3 regions of the Streptomyces sp. NPDC005551 genome follow, and region 1 is predicted to be linked to each of the others. Evidence: riboswitches for the same ligand, from Rfam matches in the RefSeq annotation. Region 1 holds a riboswitch; each other region holds the start of a gene.

Region 1 (4,202 bases):
TCGCGACCGCCCTGTACTTCCTCGTGGTGCTGCCCGTGAACAAGCTGCACCAGCGTTTCGCGCCGAGCCACGACGTGCAGGCACCCAAGCGCGAGTGCCCCGAATGCCTCAGCCCCGTGCCCACGGAGGCCCGCCGCTGCGCCTCCTGCACCAGTCCGCTGCCGGCGCTCCCCGCCCAGGTGACGGCCCAGTCGGCTGCGGACGGCACCGTACCGGCGGCTGCGGACGGCACCGTACCGGCTCGTCAGGACCGGTGAGAGCGCCGGTCTGTCGGGCGGGGCGGCACGCAGGCTGCCCCGTCCAGGACGCTCGGTCCGAGCTGCCGCGCGGAAGCCGGGCCGACGCCTGTTACGACTCGTCCCGGGCGGGAAGTCGCAGCCCATGAACGCATGGGCTGACTTTCGTGAAAAGGATCATCGGTTGACGCGGCGGGTCGCCGGGTGGCAGTCGGACTGTGCGCGGCGCGTGCTGCCGGCGGTGGAGGACGCCGCCCAGCACACCAAGCTGTGGTGGGGTGCCGCCGCCGTCATGTCCCTGGCGGGCTGGAGAGGCCGTCGGGCCGCTGTCGCGGGACTGGCGAGCATGGCCGTGGCGGAGCTGGTGTCCAACGCCGTGCTCAAGCAGGTGTGCGAGCGGGAGCGGCCGCCGAAGGAATGGATCTCGCACGAGGACGTGCACGAGCGGCCCGACTCCTCCTCGTTCCCCTCCGGGCACACCGCCGCGGGCGTGGGGTTCACCGCCGCGGTGGCGGCGGTGTGGCCCCTGGCGGGCGCCGTGTGTGCGGTTCCGGCCGCGATGGTGGCCACCGAGCGGGTGCACACCGGCGCCCACTATCCGTCCGACGTCGCGGCCGGAGCGGTGATCGGCCTGGCCGCGGCAGCTCTGGTGCGCAAGAGCCCCCGGCTGGCGCTGCGTCTGCTGCGGTGAGCCCCGGGGAGCACCGCTCCCCACCGTGGCCGCCTCGGTGCGGGTGGCCGTCCGACCCCTCGGCGGGCCGCGTCTCCATGAGCGGCCCGCCGTCGCCGTTCGTTTTGTCCCGTCAGCCGTCAGCCGTCAGCCGTCAGCCGTCAGCCGTCAGGCGCCGACCACCGGACACCCTGCGGCAGATGTCCTTCAACGTGCCGTCTGAACCTTCTGTCCCATTTAGAGGCATGAGTCCCAACTGGTGCATCAGCAAGGCCTCCTGGCGGAGTGGCGCGTGAGCAGCGTCATACCGGTGACAATGCGTCGTCAGCCCGGTTTCTCAAGTCTTCGGGATTACCAAGCGATTGCGGACCCGGAAAGATCACTCGTCGACGGACAGTGACCGGCAATCCGGACATCGATCAAGAAATGGGTGCGCACAGAAAACCCACAAGGTTGTCGACGCCCTCTCATGTCGCCTACGTTCACCCTCACTCCGGACGGACGCCCAATCCTGCCGCCGCCCGGAATCCCGCACACTCACCCGTCCACGGCAGGAGCGGGGGACCCACAGGTACGACGCCTGTTCCGGTCTCCGGACAGGCTAGGGGTTGAGCCGCGCGCAACGCGGCCGGGCATCTCCAGCTCGCACCCGACAGCTGACCTCGCAGGCGCCGGAGAGGAATGCACCATGCCCGCGAAGGGTAAGCACCGCCGTCCCAAGTCCCTGCGCCTCACCCGCTCGATAGCCGTCGTCGGCACCGGTGGCGCCGCACTCGCCCTGCCCCTGATGGGAGCCGCGGGCGCCCAGGCCGCGACTCCCGCGGCCGCCGTCTCCGCCGCTCCGGAGAAGGCCGCCGCCGCGCCGGCCGCCGCCCAGAAGGTCGCGACGAAGACCTACGCGGTCAAGGCAGGCGACTCCCTCGCGAAGATCGCCGACACGCAGCACGTCGCCGGCGGCTGGAAGAAGCTCTACCAGGACAACCGCGCGGTCATCGGGGGCGATCCGGCACTGATCCACCCGGGTCTGAAGCTGACGCTCGGCGGCAAGGCCGCGTCCCCCGCCGCCCCGTCGTCCGGCAAGACCACCCAGACGACGAAGACGAAGGCCGCTCCGGCCGCGGCCACCAGCAGCTCCGGCTACACCATGCCGGTCGCGGGCGCCACCGTCGGCACCGCCTACAAGACCGCGGGCAGCATGTGGTCCAGCGGCTACCACACCGGTGTCGACTTCGTGGTCCCGACCGGCACCTCCCTCAAGGCCGTCGGACCCGGCACCGTCGTCTCGGCCGGCTGGGGCGGCGCGTACGGCAACCAGGTCGTCATCCGGCACACCGACGGCCTGTACTCCCAGTACGCCCACCTGTCCTCGCTGTCGGTCTCAGCCGGGCAGACCGTGACCGGCGGCCAGCAGATAGGCCTGTCCGGCGCGACCGGCAACGTCACCGGACCGCACCTGCACTTCGAGATCCGCACCACCCCGGACTACGGCTCGGACGTGGACCCCATCGCGTACCTGCGCGCCCACGGCGTCTCCGTCGGCTGACGCCCGCACACGCCGCCGAAGGCCGGACCCCGATCCCCGGGGTCCGGCCTTCGGCGCGCACGGCGCCGGCGACGAGGTGTGCGGAGCCCGCGCTTCCGGGCGTTGAGGCTCGTCAACCGCCCCTGCGCACCGCCTTATTCCGAGGTTGACCAACACTTGACGAGTGGCTTATCTCACCAGCCGTCAACCCCTTCCTACGGTCGCGTAGCTCACATCGGAGGGGAATCATGGGCCGATGTGGCAGACGATTCGAAGAGTGACAACAGATCAGTGATCGGGTCGTACGTGGCGGTGGGGGACAGCTTCACCGAAGGCGTCGGCGATCCCGGTCCGGACGGGGCCTTCGTCGGCTGGGCCGACCGGTTCGCGGTACTGCTCGCCGACCGGCGTCCCGAGGGCGACTTCGGCTACACCAACCTCGCCGTACGCGGGAAACTGCTCGACCAGATCGTCGAGGGCCAGCTCCGGCAGGCCAAGGAACTGGCGCCGGACCTCGTCTCGTTCTGCGCGGGCGGCAACGACATCCTCCGGCCGGGCACCGACCCCGACGAGGTCGCCGAGCGCTTCGAGCGCGCGGTCGCCGACCTCGCCTCGGCCGTCGGCACCGTCATGGTCACCACCGGGTTCGACACCCGCACCATGCCCGTGCTCAGGCATCTGCGCGGCAAGATCGCCACGTACAACGGGCATGTGCGGGCCATCGCCGACCGTTACGGCTGCCCGGTGCTGGACCTGTGGTCGCTCAAGACCATCCAGGACCGGCGCGCCTGGGACGGCGACCGCCTCCACCTGTCGCCCGAGGGACACACCCGGGTCGCCCTGCGGGCCGGCCAGGTCCTCGGCCTGGAGGTCCCGGCGGACCCGGACCAGCCGTGGCCCCCGCTGCCGCCGCGCGGCACCTTCGAGGTGCGCCGCGACAACATCCAGTGGGCGCGCGAGTACCTGGTGCCCTGGATCGGCCGCCGACTGCGCGGCCAGTCCTCCGGGGACCACGTGGCGGCCAAGGGCAGCCTGTCACCGGACGACATCAAGCTGCGGATCGCACCGGCGGTGTGAGGAACCGGGCAGAGGCCCCCGCCGCGCGGGCGGTGCGCCCGGTACGGCGGGTCAGCCGGCGGCTCAGCCGGGCGGTGACGTCAACGCCTCGCGATCCAGGCCCAGTTCGCGGGCGAGGGCCTCGTCCACCCATGCCCGGGTGCGCGCCCGCGACACGGCGCCGGGGTAGGCCGTCATCTGCACGGCGAGACCGTCCAGCAGGGCCGTGAGCCGCAGGGCCGCGTCCATGGCATCCGGGCAGCGGAACTCGCCCGCGGCCACGCCCTCCGCGATCACCTCGGCGAGCGCGGCCTTCCACTGCCGGTCGAGGTGCTGAGTGACCTCGCGCAGCCCCGGCTCGCGCAGGGCCACCGCCCAGCCCTCGATCCACAGCCGCCAGCCCTTGGCCTGGCCGGTCGGCGCGTACCAGCGGACGGCCGCCCGCAGCCGCCGAAGCGCCGACGTGCGCCGGCCCAGCAGCTTGCGGAGCCGGGCGAGGTCGTCCTCGGCGGCGAACGCGAACGCCTCGGCGACCAGTTTCTCCTTGGTCGAGAAGTGGTAGAGCACCAGCGCGTTGCTCACCCCGAGCGCCGCGGCCACGTCCGCGATGCGCACGGCCGCGACACCGCGCGCCTCGATCTGTCCGATGGCGGCCCGCAGCATCTCCTCGCGCCGCTGGACCACACTCAACCGCACTCTCGCCACGCGGCAACCCTAA
Region 2 (4,202 bases), on a different contig from region 1:
GCCGGTACGCCGTCCTGTTCGGTGACCCGCAGCTCGCCCTCACCGCGGTGGAGCGCGTGCTCGCCGTCACCCCCGAGGAGGTGCAGGAGGTCGCCAAGGCCCGGCTGCGCCCCGACAACCGCGCGGTGCTCGTGTACGAGCCGGTCGCCGCCGACGAGGCGGAGGCCGCAGCGGCCGCCGAAGCCACTGACGAGGACGAGGAGTCGGCCAAGTGACCGAGCTCGCGACGATGGAGTTCCACCCCCGGCCGCAGGCAGGCGAGGCCCGGCCGTGGGCGTTCCCGGCACCCGAGCGCGGCACGCTCGACAACGGCCTGACGGTTCTGCGCTGCCACCGCCCCGGCCAGCAGGTCGTCGCCGTGGAGGTGCTCGTCGACGCCCCCCTGGAGGCCGAGCCCGCCGGTATCGACGGCGTCGCCACGATCATGGCCCGCGCCTTCTCCGAGGGAACCGACAAGCACTCCGCGGAGGAGTTCGCAGCCGAGCTCGAGCGCTGCGGCGCCACCCTCGACTCGCACGCCGACCACCCGGGCGTGCGTCTCTCGCTGGAGGTCCCGGTCTCCCGGCTCGAGAAGGGGCTCGGCCTGCTCGCCGACGCCCTGCGGGCACCGGCCTTCACGGACAGTGAGATCGAACGGCTGGTGCGCAACCGGCTCGACGAGATCCCGCACGAGAGCGCCAACCCGGCCCGCCGCGCGGCCAAGGAGCTCTCCAAGGAGCTGTTCCCGGCCGGCTCGCGCATGTCGCGTCCGCGCCAGGGCACCGAGGCGACGGTCCAGAAGATCGACTCTGCGGCCGTGCGCGCCTTCTACGAGAAGCACGTGCGTCCCGCCACCGGCACCGCCGTGGTCGTCGGCGACCTCACCGACGTCGACCTCGACGCGCTGCTCGCCGACACGCTCGGCGCCTGGACCGGCTCCCCGGCCGAGCCGCGTCCGGTGCCACCGGTCACCGCCGACGACCGGGGCCGCGTGATCATCGTCGACCGCCCCGGCGCCGTACAGACGCAGTTGCTCATCGGCCGCGTCGGAGCCGACCGGCACGACCGGGTGTGGCCCGCCCAGGTGCTCGGCACGTACTGCCTCGGCGGCACCCTCACCTCGCGCCTGGACCGCGTCCTGCGCGAGGAGAAGGGCTACACCTACGGAGTGCGGGCGTTCGGCCAGGTGCTGCGCTCGGCTCCGGACGGCTCGGGTGCCGCGATGCTCGCCATCAGCGGTTCGGTGGACACGCCCAACACCGGTCCGGCACTGGACGACCTGTGGAAGGTGCTGCGCACGCTCGCCGCGGACGGTCTGACGGACCCCGAGCGCGACGTGGCCGTGCAGAATCTGGTGGGCGTCGCACCGCTCAAGTTCGAGACGGCGGCGGCGGTGGCGAGCACGCTCGCCGACCAGGTCGAGCAGCACCTGCCGGACGACTACCAGGCGACGCTCTATCAGCAGCTCGCCGCCACAGGCACCGTGGAGGCCACCGCGGCCGTCGTGAACGCCTTCCCGGTCGACCGCCTGGTGACGGTCCTGGTGGGCGACGCCGCGCAGATCGAGGAGCCCGTCAAGGCCCTCGGCATCGGTGAAGTGAGCGTCGTTCGGGCCGAGTAGAGCCCCGCGGACGACGGGACCCTGGTGACTGATGAGTCACCAGGGTCCCCGCGTTTACCCGTCGTCCATCCGGGGTTCCGCGCGCGCTTACCCGGCTTCGTCCGCGTTATGTCCGTATTGCCGGGGCGTTGCCCTTCTGCCCTGTGGCGTGCACTACAAAAGCCGTGATTCGTTTGTCGATTGAAAGACGCCCCCCTTAGCGTCAGTCCGACTGTTCGTCGGGCAGTGCGCCGCGTCCGCGGCACCGGACAGTCATCGCCGAGTCCCCGTACGGCGCGAGCCAGGGGAGCCGGGGACCCATCGCAGTCCCTGGGGTGAATCGGGCGTCCTTCCCCAAGGAGGCCCGTAGGAGACCTTCCTGCTCCGAACCCGTCAGCTAACCCGGTAGGCGAGAGGGAAGGAAAGGACCAGCCCCTTCATGGCGTTCACCCGTGCCACCGGGAAGCACCGTCGTCCCAGCCGGATCACGCGTACCACCAAGAGTGCGGCAGGCGTGGCGGCTCTCACCACCACCGGTGTCATCGGAACCCTGGCCGCCCCCGCGTTCGCCGCGGACGCCGCCTCCGTCCAGCAGACCGGGCTGACCCAGGCCGTCACCATCGGCGACACGGTCGCCGAGCAGGTCGACGCGCAGGCCGCCGCCCAGCGGCACGCCGCCGACGAGGCCGCGGCGCTGAAGAAGGCCGAGGAGGCCGCGAAGCGGCGGGTCATGGCTGAGGCCAAGAAGGAGCGCGAGGTCAAGGCCCGTGCCGCCCGCGCCGCCGAGCGCAAGCTTCTCAACACCTTCGTCGCCCCGGTCGCCGGCTCCTACGTCTCCACCGGCTACAAGACCGGCGGCAGCCTCTGGTCCTCCGGCAGCCACACCGGCGTCGACTTCCACGCCGCGTCGGGCACCGTCGTCCAGGCCGTCGGCGCCGGCACCGTCGTCACGACCGGCTGGGCCGGCGCCTACGGCAACCAGGTCGTGATCAAGATGCACGACGGGACGTACACCATGTACGGCCACCTGGCGTCCGTCAACGTCTCCGAGGGACAGACCGTCACCCCGGGCCAGCCGATAGCCCTCTCCGGCTCGACCGGCAACTCTACGGGACCGCATCTCCACTTCGAGGCCCGTACGACGGCCGAGTACGGCTCGGACATCGACCCCGTCTCCTACCTCCGCTCGCACGGCGTCAGCCTCTGACACCCGGCGACTTCCGAAGGCCCCGGCTCGACGAGCCGGGGCCTTCGGCGTTTCGGACGCGCGTCCGTCCAAAAAATGCATATGGATTCCGGTCCGCCATCGGAAATTCCGTCCCGCTGCAATAGAGTCGCTGAACGAGCGTCAATCGACGGCGTTTCGCGAGGATTGAGGCGGAGGTCCGCTCATGCGCATTCCGGCGCACTCGGTATGCACGGCGATCCGTGACGACATCGTCGCGGGTGTCTACGAGCGCGGCAGCCGGCTCACCGAGGAACTGCTCGCCCGCCGCTACGGGGTCTCGCGCGTCCCCGTGCGCGAGGCGCTGCGCACGCTGGAGGCCGAGGGGTTCGTCGTCATCCGGCGGCACGCGGGCGCGTGCGTGGCGGAACCCACCGAACAGGAGGCGGCGGACCTCCTGGAGATGCGGATGCTGCTGGAGCCCCTGGGCGCGGCGCGGGCCGCCCAGCGCCGCACCGAGGCCCACCTCAAGGTTCTGCGGGGCCTGGTCAGGCTCGGGCAGGAGCGGGCCAGGAGAGGCCACAGCGAGGATCTGCGGTCCCTGGGGGCCTGGTTCCACGAGACGCTCGCCCAGGCGTCCGGGAGCCCCGCGCTGACCTCGACACTCGCCCAGCTGCGGCACAAGATCGCCTGGATGTACGCGGTGGAGGCGCCGGCCGACGCCGCGGAGGCCTGGGCGGAGCACGGCGGCATCGTGGACGCCGTCGCGCGCGGGGACAGTGAGCGGGCGCGCGCGATCACCGCGCTGCACGCCGAGCGCGCCGCCTCCGCGCACCGTTTCCGCTCCGCGCGGCGCGCCCGACCCGCGGACCGCGTGAGGACTTCGCAACCTCCCGTAAACATCTCCGGCCCACGGCATTAACAGAAGCACCGTATACAAAGAGGGATATTCGGAAGGCGGCTGTTTCCGCTGCCCTCTTTCCGTGCGCCGGGAATTCCCGTCGCGCCTTTTCGGGTGCCTGTCGCATTGTCCGGACGGCGTGCTGATATCGACCGGCCGCCGACCGGAGCCGAGCGACGGGATCCGGAAAGGCGCGAGAACGGCGAAGCCGCGTCGACCGGTCGGGCCGACGCGGCTTCGCCGCACAAGAGAGTGTCCGAGGAGTCAGACGGTCTCGGGAAGCTCGTCGAGGCCCTCGGAGACCAGCTTGGCCAGGCGGTCGAGGGCCGTGTCCGCGCCCTCCGCGTCGGAGGCGAGGACGACCTCCTCGCCGCCCTGGGCGCCGAGGCCGAGGACCGCGAGCATCGACGCGGCGTTGACGGGGTTGCCGTCCGCCTTGGCGATCGTCACGGGGACGCCGGAGGCCGTGGCCGCCCGGACGAAGATGGAGGCGGGGCGGGCGTGGAGGCCCTCGGCCCAGCCGACGTTGACGCGGCGCTCAGCCATGTGATGCTGCC
Region 3 (4,202 bases), on a different contig from region 1:
AGTTCACCGCATCGAGCGACAGATATATGCACATCCCGGTGGATCGCGCCCGCGACGGGTGCGGCGATGGCAGTCTGGCGCGAAGCACCGGTCCGGGACCGTACTCGAATCATCCGCTCCGTGTCGGACTACGGGTCCCGTGGGAAAGGGACGACGTCGCCATGGCAGATCACCAGGAAGCATCCGTCACTCTCCCGAGCGATCCCGCATCGGTCTGCGCGGCCCGGACCTACGTCATCGGTGTCCTCGCCGACTGGGGCCTGCCGAGTGGCACGGAGGCCGCCGAGACCGTACGCCTGATCGTGTCCGAGCTCGCCACCAACGCCGTCCAGCACACCCTCGGGCAGTCTCCGACCTTCACCGTGGACGTCGCGCTCGAGCGTGACGAACAGCTGCGCATCGGAGTCACCGACAGCCACCCGCGGTTCCCGAAGCGACTGCCCGCCGCCGTCCAGCAGGACAACGGCCGGGGACTGGTCATCATCCGCTGGCTGACCGCCGAGTGCGGCGGCAGGCTGAGCGTGCGGCCCACCCGCGAGGGCGGCAAGACGGTCGTGATCGAGCTGCCGTGGTCCCTCCCGGCCCGGCCGGTGACGCCGGGCCGGGAACCTTGACACCGCCACCCCGCAGCCGCGCCGCCGGGGGCCGTGGCGGCCCTCACGGGCGCCGGCCCGGACCTTCGTGCTCCCGGGTCCCCGAGGGAGCCCCTTTCGCCCGGAGGGCGCGCCGCACGAGCCGGGGCAGGACGCCCCACAGCGCCGCGCAGACGACCAGCGTGCCCGCCGCCGCGGCGATTCCGCCGCCCCTGCCCAGGGTCACGTCGACGACGAGCAGGACGGAGCCGGTGAACGCCAGCATCAGGACGCACAGCCCGGCCGTGGCCAGATGGGAGGAGACCCGCACGATGGTGGCCTTGGCGTTCTGCTGGAACAGCGACCGGTGCAGGGCCGCCGGGGCCACGAAGAGCGCGGCGGCCAGCACGGCGAGCAGCAGCGTGGTGACGTACGTGACGCGCTGCACCGTGTCGAGGGTCGGGAACCGCTGGGTGAACGCCAGGGTCAGCAGGAAGGCGAAGAGGATCTGCACGCCGGTCTGGACGACGCGCAGCTCCTGGAGCAGCTCGGCGAAGTTGCGGTCGGCGCGCTCCGGGGGCGTCTCGTTCCGCGCGGATCGAGGGTGTCGGTCGTCCATGGGCGGACGAGTATCCGTTTCCGGCCATGGTCACGCCCTCCGGGGGCGGCGGCGCCCGCCGCCGCCCCCGGAGGGAGCCGGTCAGCCGACCCGGCCGTACCAGACGCTCTTCGTCCAGATCTTCGTGAGCTTCACGACCTCCCCGGTCTTCGGGGAGTGCCAGATCCGTCCCTTCCCGGCGTAGATGCCGACGTGGTACACGTTCCGGCCCGAATGGAAGAACACGAGGTCTCCCGCCCTGCGGTGCGAGGCGGAGACGTGGTTGGTCTTGTTGTACTGCGCCGCGGCCGTACGAGGCAGCTTCTTGCCGGCCTTCTTGTACGAGTAGAGCGTGAGCCCGGAGCAGTCGAAGCGGCGCGGCCCCGTCGCGCCGTACTTGTACGGGGCACCTTTCTTGGAGGCCGCGATTTGAAGCGCCTTCGTCGCCGATGTGGCCGCGGCGGCGTCGGATGCGGCGCCGGGGACCACGAGGCTGCCGCCGACGGCGGCGATGGTGAGGGCCGAGGCCGTACCGGCCCGGGTCCACAGCGACGGGACACGATTGAGCGCAGTCATGCGCAACCCTTCGTCAGCCGCCTGTGAAGGATGACCTGTCGGATTCGGGCTGGCGAAGTAGCCCGGCCGCGATGTGCGGCTTCACCCCAAGGACCGCCCGGATCTCTCCGGCGGCCCGTCGTGCTGGGTCCTCCACTCCTGCCGATCCACTTCTGTCGACCGGTCATCCGGGCGGCGGCAGGACTCGGCGTCCGCCCGGATCGCCCCGCCGCTTCGGCGGGGGCTTGTCGTCGCAGGGATCTTCACTCATGGAAGTCCGAAAATCCGAACGGAATCGGAGATTTGTGGGGTTACTCACCACTCACCCGTTCGGGTGGACACCCCCTGTTTCGAACGGAAGTTGGGGGTGTCGACCAAGCCCGCACCTGCGGCGGAACGCTTCATTCCGCCCCGGCTCTCCACGCGTTGCGCAAGTTGAGGGGGTCTATGACCGGGGGTGCGTCTACGCCGTTGGGGGGTACGCCGTTTGGTGCGTTTGTGTCCCGGACCGGACGCCGCGCGAAGCCGGCGCCCGCCGGCCCCGGGCGACGGCGCGCCGGGTGTCCGCCGTCGGCGGCAAGGTGACGCGGGAGGCCCGTCGTTCGCCTCCGCGGATCCGTACGGTCCGCTCCACGGGCGGCGCGTGGACTTCGCTTCCGCCCCGTTGGTCCATCGGAGTGGGCGCGTGCGGTGCCCGACGGGCAGGGCCGGCCCAGCCGGGGGTCATGAGCGGATCAAGAGCTGGTTAACGTAGTTGAAACTCCGTCCAACTAGCCTGCCGATCCACGCCACCAGGGGTTTCCTTATCCGGATTGAGCCTGACCGCCCAATCTGCCTGTGTGTTACACCTATCCCGTCGCGGTGGCTGCGGCAACCGGACCCCGCACGGTCCGGGCGAGGACTGTGAGGTGGGACGCCGTGCAACTGACCCCGCACGAGCAAGAGAGGCTGCTGATCCACGTGGCCGCCGACGTGGCCGAGAAGCGCCGGGCCCGCGGGCTGAGACTGAACCACCCCGAGGCCGTCGCCCTCATCACCTCGCACCTCCTGGAAGGCGCCCGTGACGGCCGTACCGTCGCCGAGCTCATGGCCTCCGGGCGCAGGCTGCTCACCCGGGACGACGTCATGGAGGGCATCCCCGAGATGATCCACGACGTCCAGGTGGAGGCGACCTTCCCGGACGGCACCAAGCTCGTCACCGTCCACGACCCGATCGTCTGACGGGGGAGCGGCCCGATGATCCCCGGAGAGATCCTGTTCGCCGACGGGCCCGTCGCCTTCAACGAAGGCCGCGAGGTCACCCGGCTGACCGTCCTCAACTCCGCCGACCGCCCCGTCCAGGTCGGCTCCCACTACCACTTCGCCGAGGCCAACCCGGGTCTGGACTTCGACCGCGCCGCCGCCCGCGGCAGGCGGCTGAACGTGGCCGCGGGCACCGCCGTGCGCTTCGAGCCCGGTATCCCCGTCGACGTCGAACTCGTTCCGCTCGCCGGTGCCCGGGTGGTGCCCGGCCTGCGCGGTGAGACCGGAGGTGCCCTCGATGCCTGAGATCTCGCGTGCCGCGTACGCCGATCTGTTCGGGCCCACCACCGGCGACCGGATCCGGCTCGCCGACACCGATCTGCTCGTCGAGATCGAGGAGGACCGCTGCGGCGGTCCCGGCCGCGCCGGCGACGAGGCGGTGTTCGGCGGCGGCAAGGTCATCCGCGAGTCCATGGGCCAGGCGCGCGCCACGCGCGCGGACGGCACCCCGGACACGGTGATCACGGGAGCCGTGATCATCGACCACTGGGGCGTCGTCAAGGCCGACGTCGGCATCCGCGACGGCCGGATCACCGGCATCGGCAAGGCGGGCAACCCCGACACGATGGACGGCGTCCACCCGGACCTCGTCATCGGCCCCGAGACCGAGATCGTCGCGGGCAACGGGCGGATCCTCACGGCCGGCGCCATCGACGCGCACGTCCACTTCATCTGCCCGCAGATCGCCGACGAGGCGCTGGCGGCCGGTATCACCACGCTGGTCGGCGGCGGTACCGGACCGGCCGAGGGCTCCAAGGCGACCACCGTCACCCCCGGCCCCTGGCACCTGGCCCGGATGCTGGAGGCGATGGAGCGGTACCCGCTCAACATCGGCCTGCTCGGCAAGGGCAACACCGTCTCGCACGAGGCGATGCTGTCCCAGATCCGCGGCGGCGCCCTCGGACTGAAGCTGCACGAGGACTGGGGCTCCACCCCGGCCGTCATCGACGCCTCGCTCACCGTCGCCGAGCAGACCGGCGTCCAGATCGCCATCCACACGGACACCCTCAACGAGGCCGGGTTCGTGGGCGACACCCTCGCCGCCATCGCCGGCCGCACGATCCACGCGTACCACACCGAGGGTGCGGGCGGCGGTCACGCGCCGGACATCATGACCGTGGTCTCCGAGCCGCACGTGCTGCCCAGCTCCACCAACCCGACCCGGCCCTTCACCG

What was found. A riboswitch is a leader RNA that binds a small molecule or an ion and turns the genes downstream of it on or off. The one in region 1 is predicted to bind cyclic di-AMP.
Positions count from the first base shown of each region.
Region 2: it holds a riboswitch for cyclic di-AMP, as region 1 does, so the genes downstream of both, ACFYP4_RS00435 (M23 family metallopeptidase) here and ACFYP4_RS11870 (LysM peptidoglycan-binding domain-containing M23 family metallopeptidase) in region 1, are expected to answer to the same signal.
Region 3: it holds a riboswitch for cyclic di-AMP, as region 1 does, so the genes downstream of both, ACFYP4_RS17515 (C40 family peptidase) here and ACFYP4_RS11870 (LysM peptidoglycan-binding domain-containing M23 family metallopeptidase) in region 1, are expected to answer to the same signal.

Region 1 is NZ_JBIAJE010000003.1:803,864-808,065, reverse strand. Features, by position in the region: gene mscL (large conductance mechanosensitive channel protein MscL) at 1-257, shown strand, start outside; gene ACFYP4_RS11875 (phosphatase PAP2 family protein) at 421-927, shown strand; cyclic di-AMP (ydaO/yuaA leader) riboswitch at 1,435-1,590, shown strand; gene ACFYP4_RS11870 (LysM peptidoglycan-binding domain-containing M23 family metallopeptidase) at 1,595-2,449, shown strand; gene ACFYP4_RS11865 (SGNH/GDSL hydrolase family protein) at 2,720-3,505, shown strand; gene ACFYP4_RS11860 (TetR/AcrR family transcriptional regulator) at 3,569-4,168, opposite strand.
Region 2 is NZ_JBIAJE010000001.1:113,430-117,631, forward strand. Features, by position in the region: gene ACFYP4_RS00425 (pitrilysin family protein) at 1-215, shown strand, start outside; gene ACFYP4_RS00430 (pitrilysin family protein) at 212-1,600, shown strand; cyclic di-AMP (ydaO/yuaA leader) riboswitch at 1,847-2,006, shown strand; gene ACFYP4_RS00435 (M23 family metallopeptidase) at 2,019-2,786, shown strand; gene ACFYP4_RS00440 (GntR family transcriptional regulator) at 2,971-3,666, shown strand; gene ACFYP4_RS00445 (HPr family phosphocarrier protein) at 3,910-4,191, opposite strand.
Region 3 is NZ_JBIAJE010000005.1:485,543-489,744, reverse strand. Features, by position in the region: gene ACFYP4_RS17525 (ATP-binding protein) at 162-614, shown strand; gene ACFYP4_RS17520 (DUF6328 family protein) at 658-1,191, opposite strand; gene ACFYP4_RS17515 (C40 family peptidase) at 1,273-1,746, opposite strand; cyclic di-AMP (ydaO/yuaA leader) riboswitch at 1,750-1,946, opposite strand; gene ACFYP4_RS17510 (urease subunit gamma) at 2,644-2,946, shown strand; gene ACFYP4_RS17505 (urease subunit beta) at 2,962-3,273, shown strand; gene ACFYP4_RS17500 (urease subunit alpha) at 3,266-4,202, shown strand, end outside.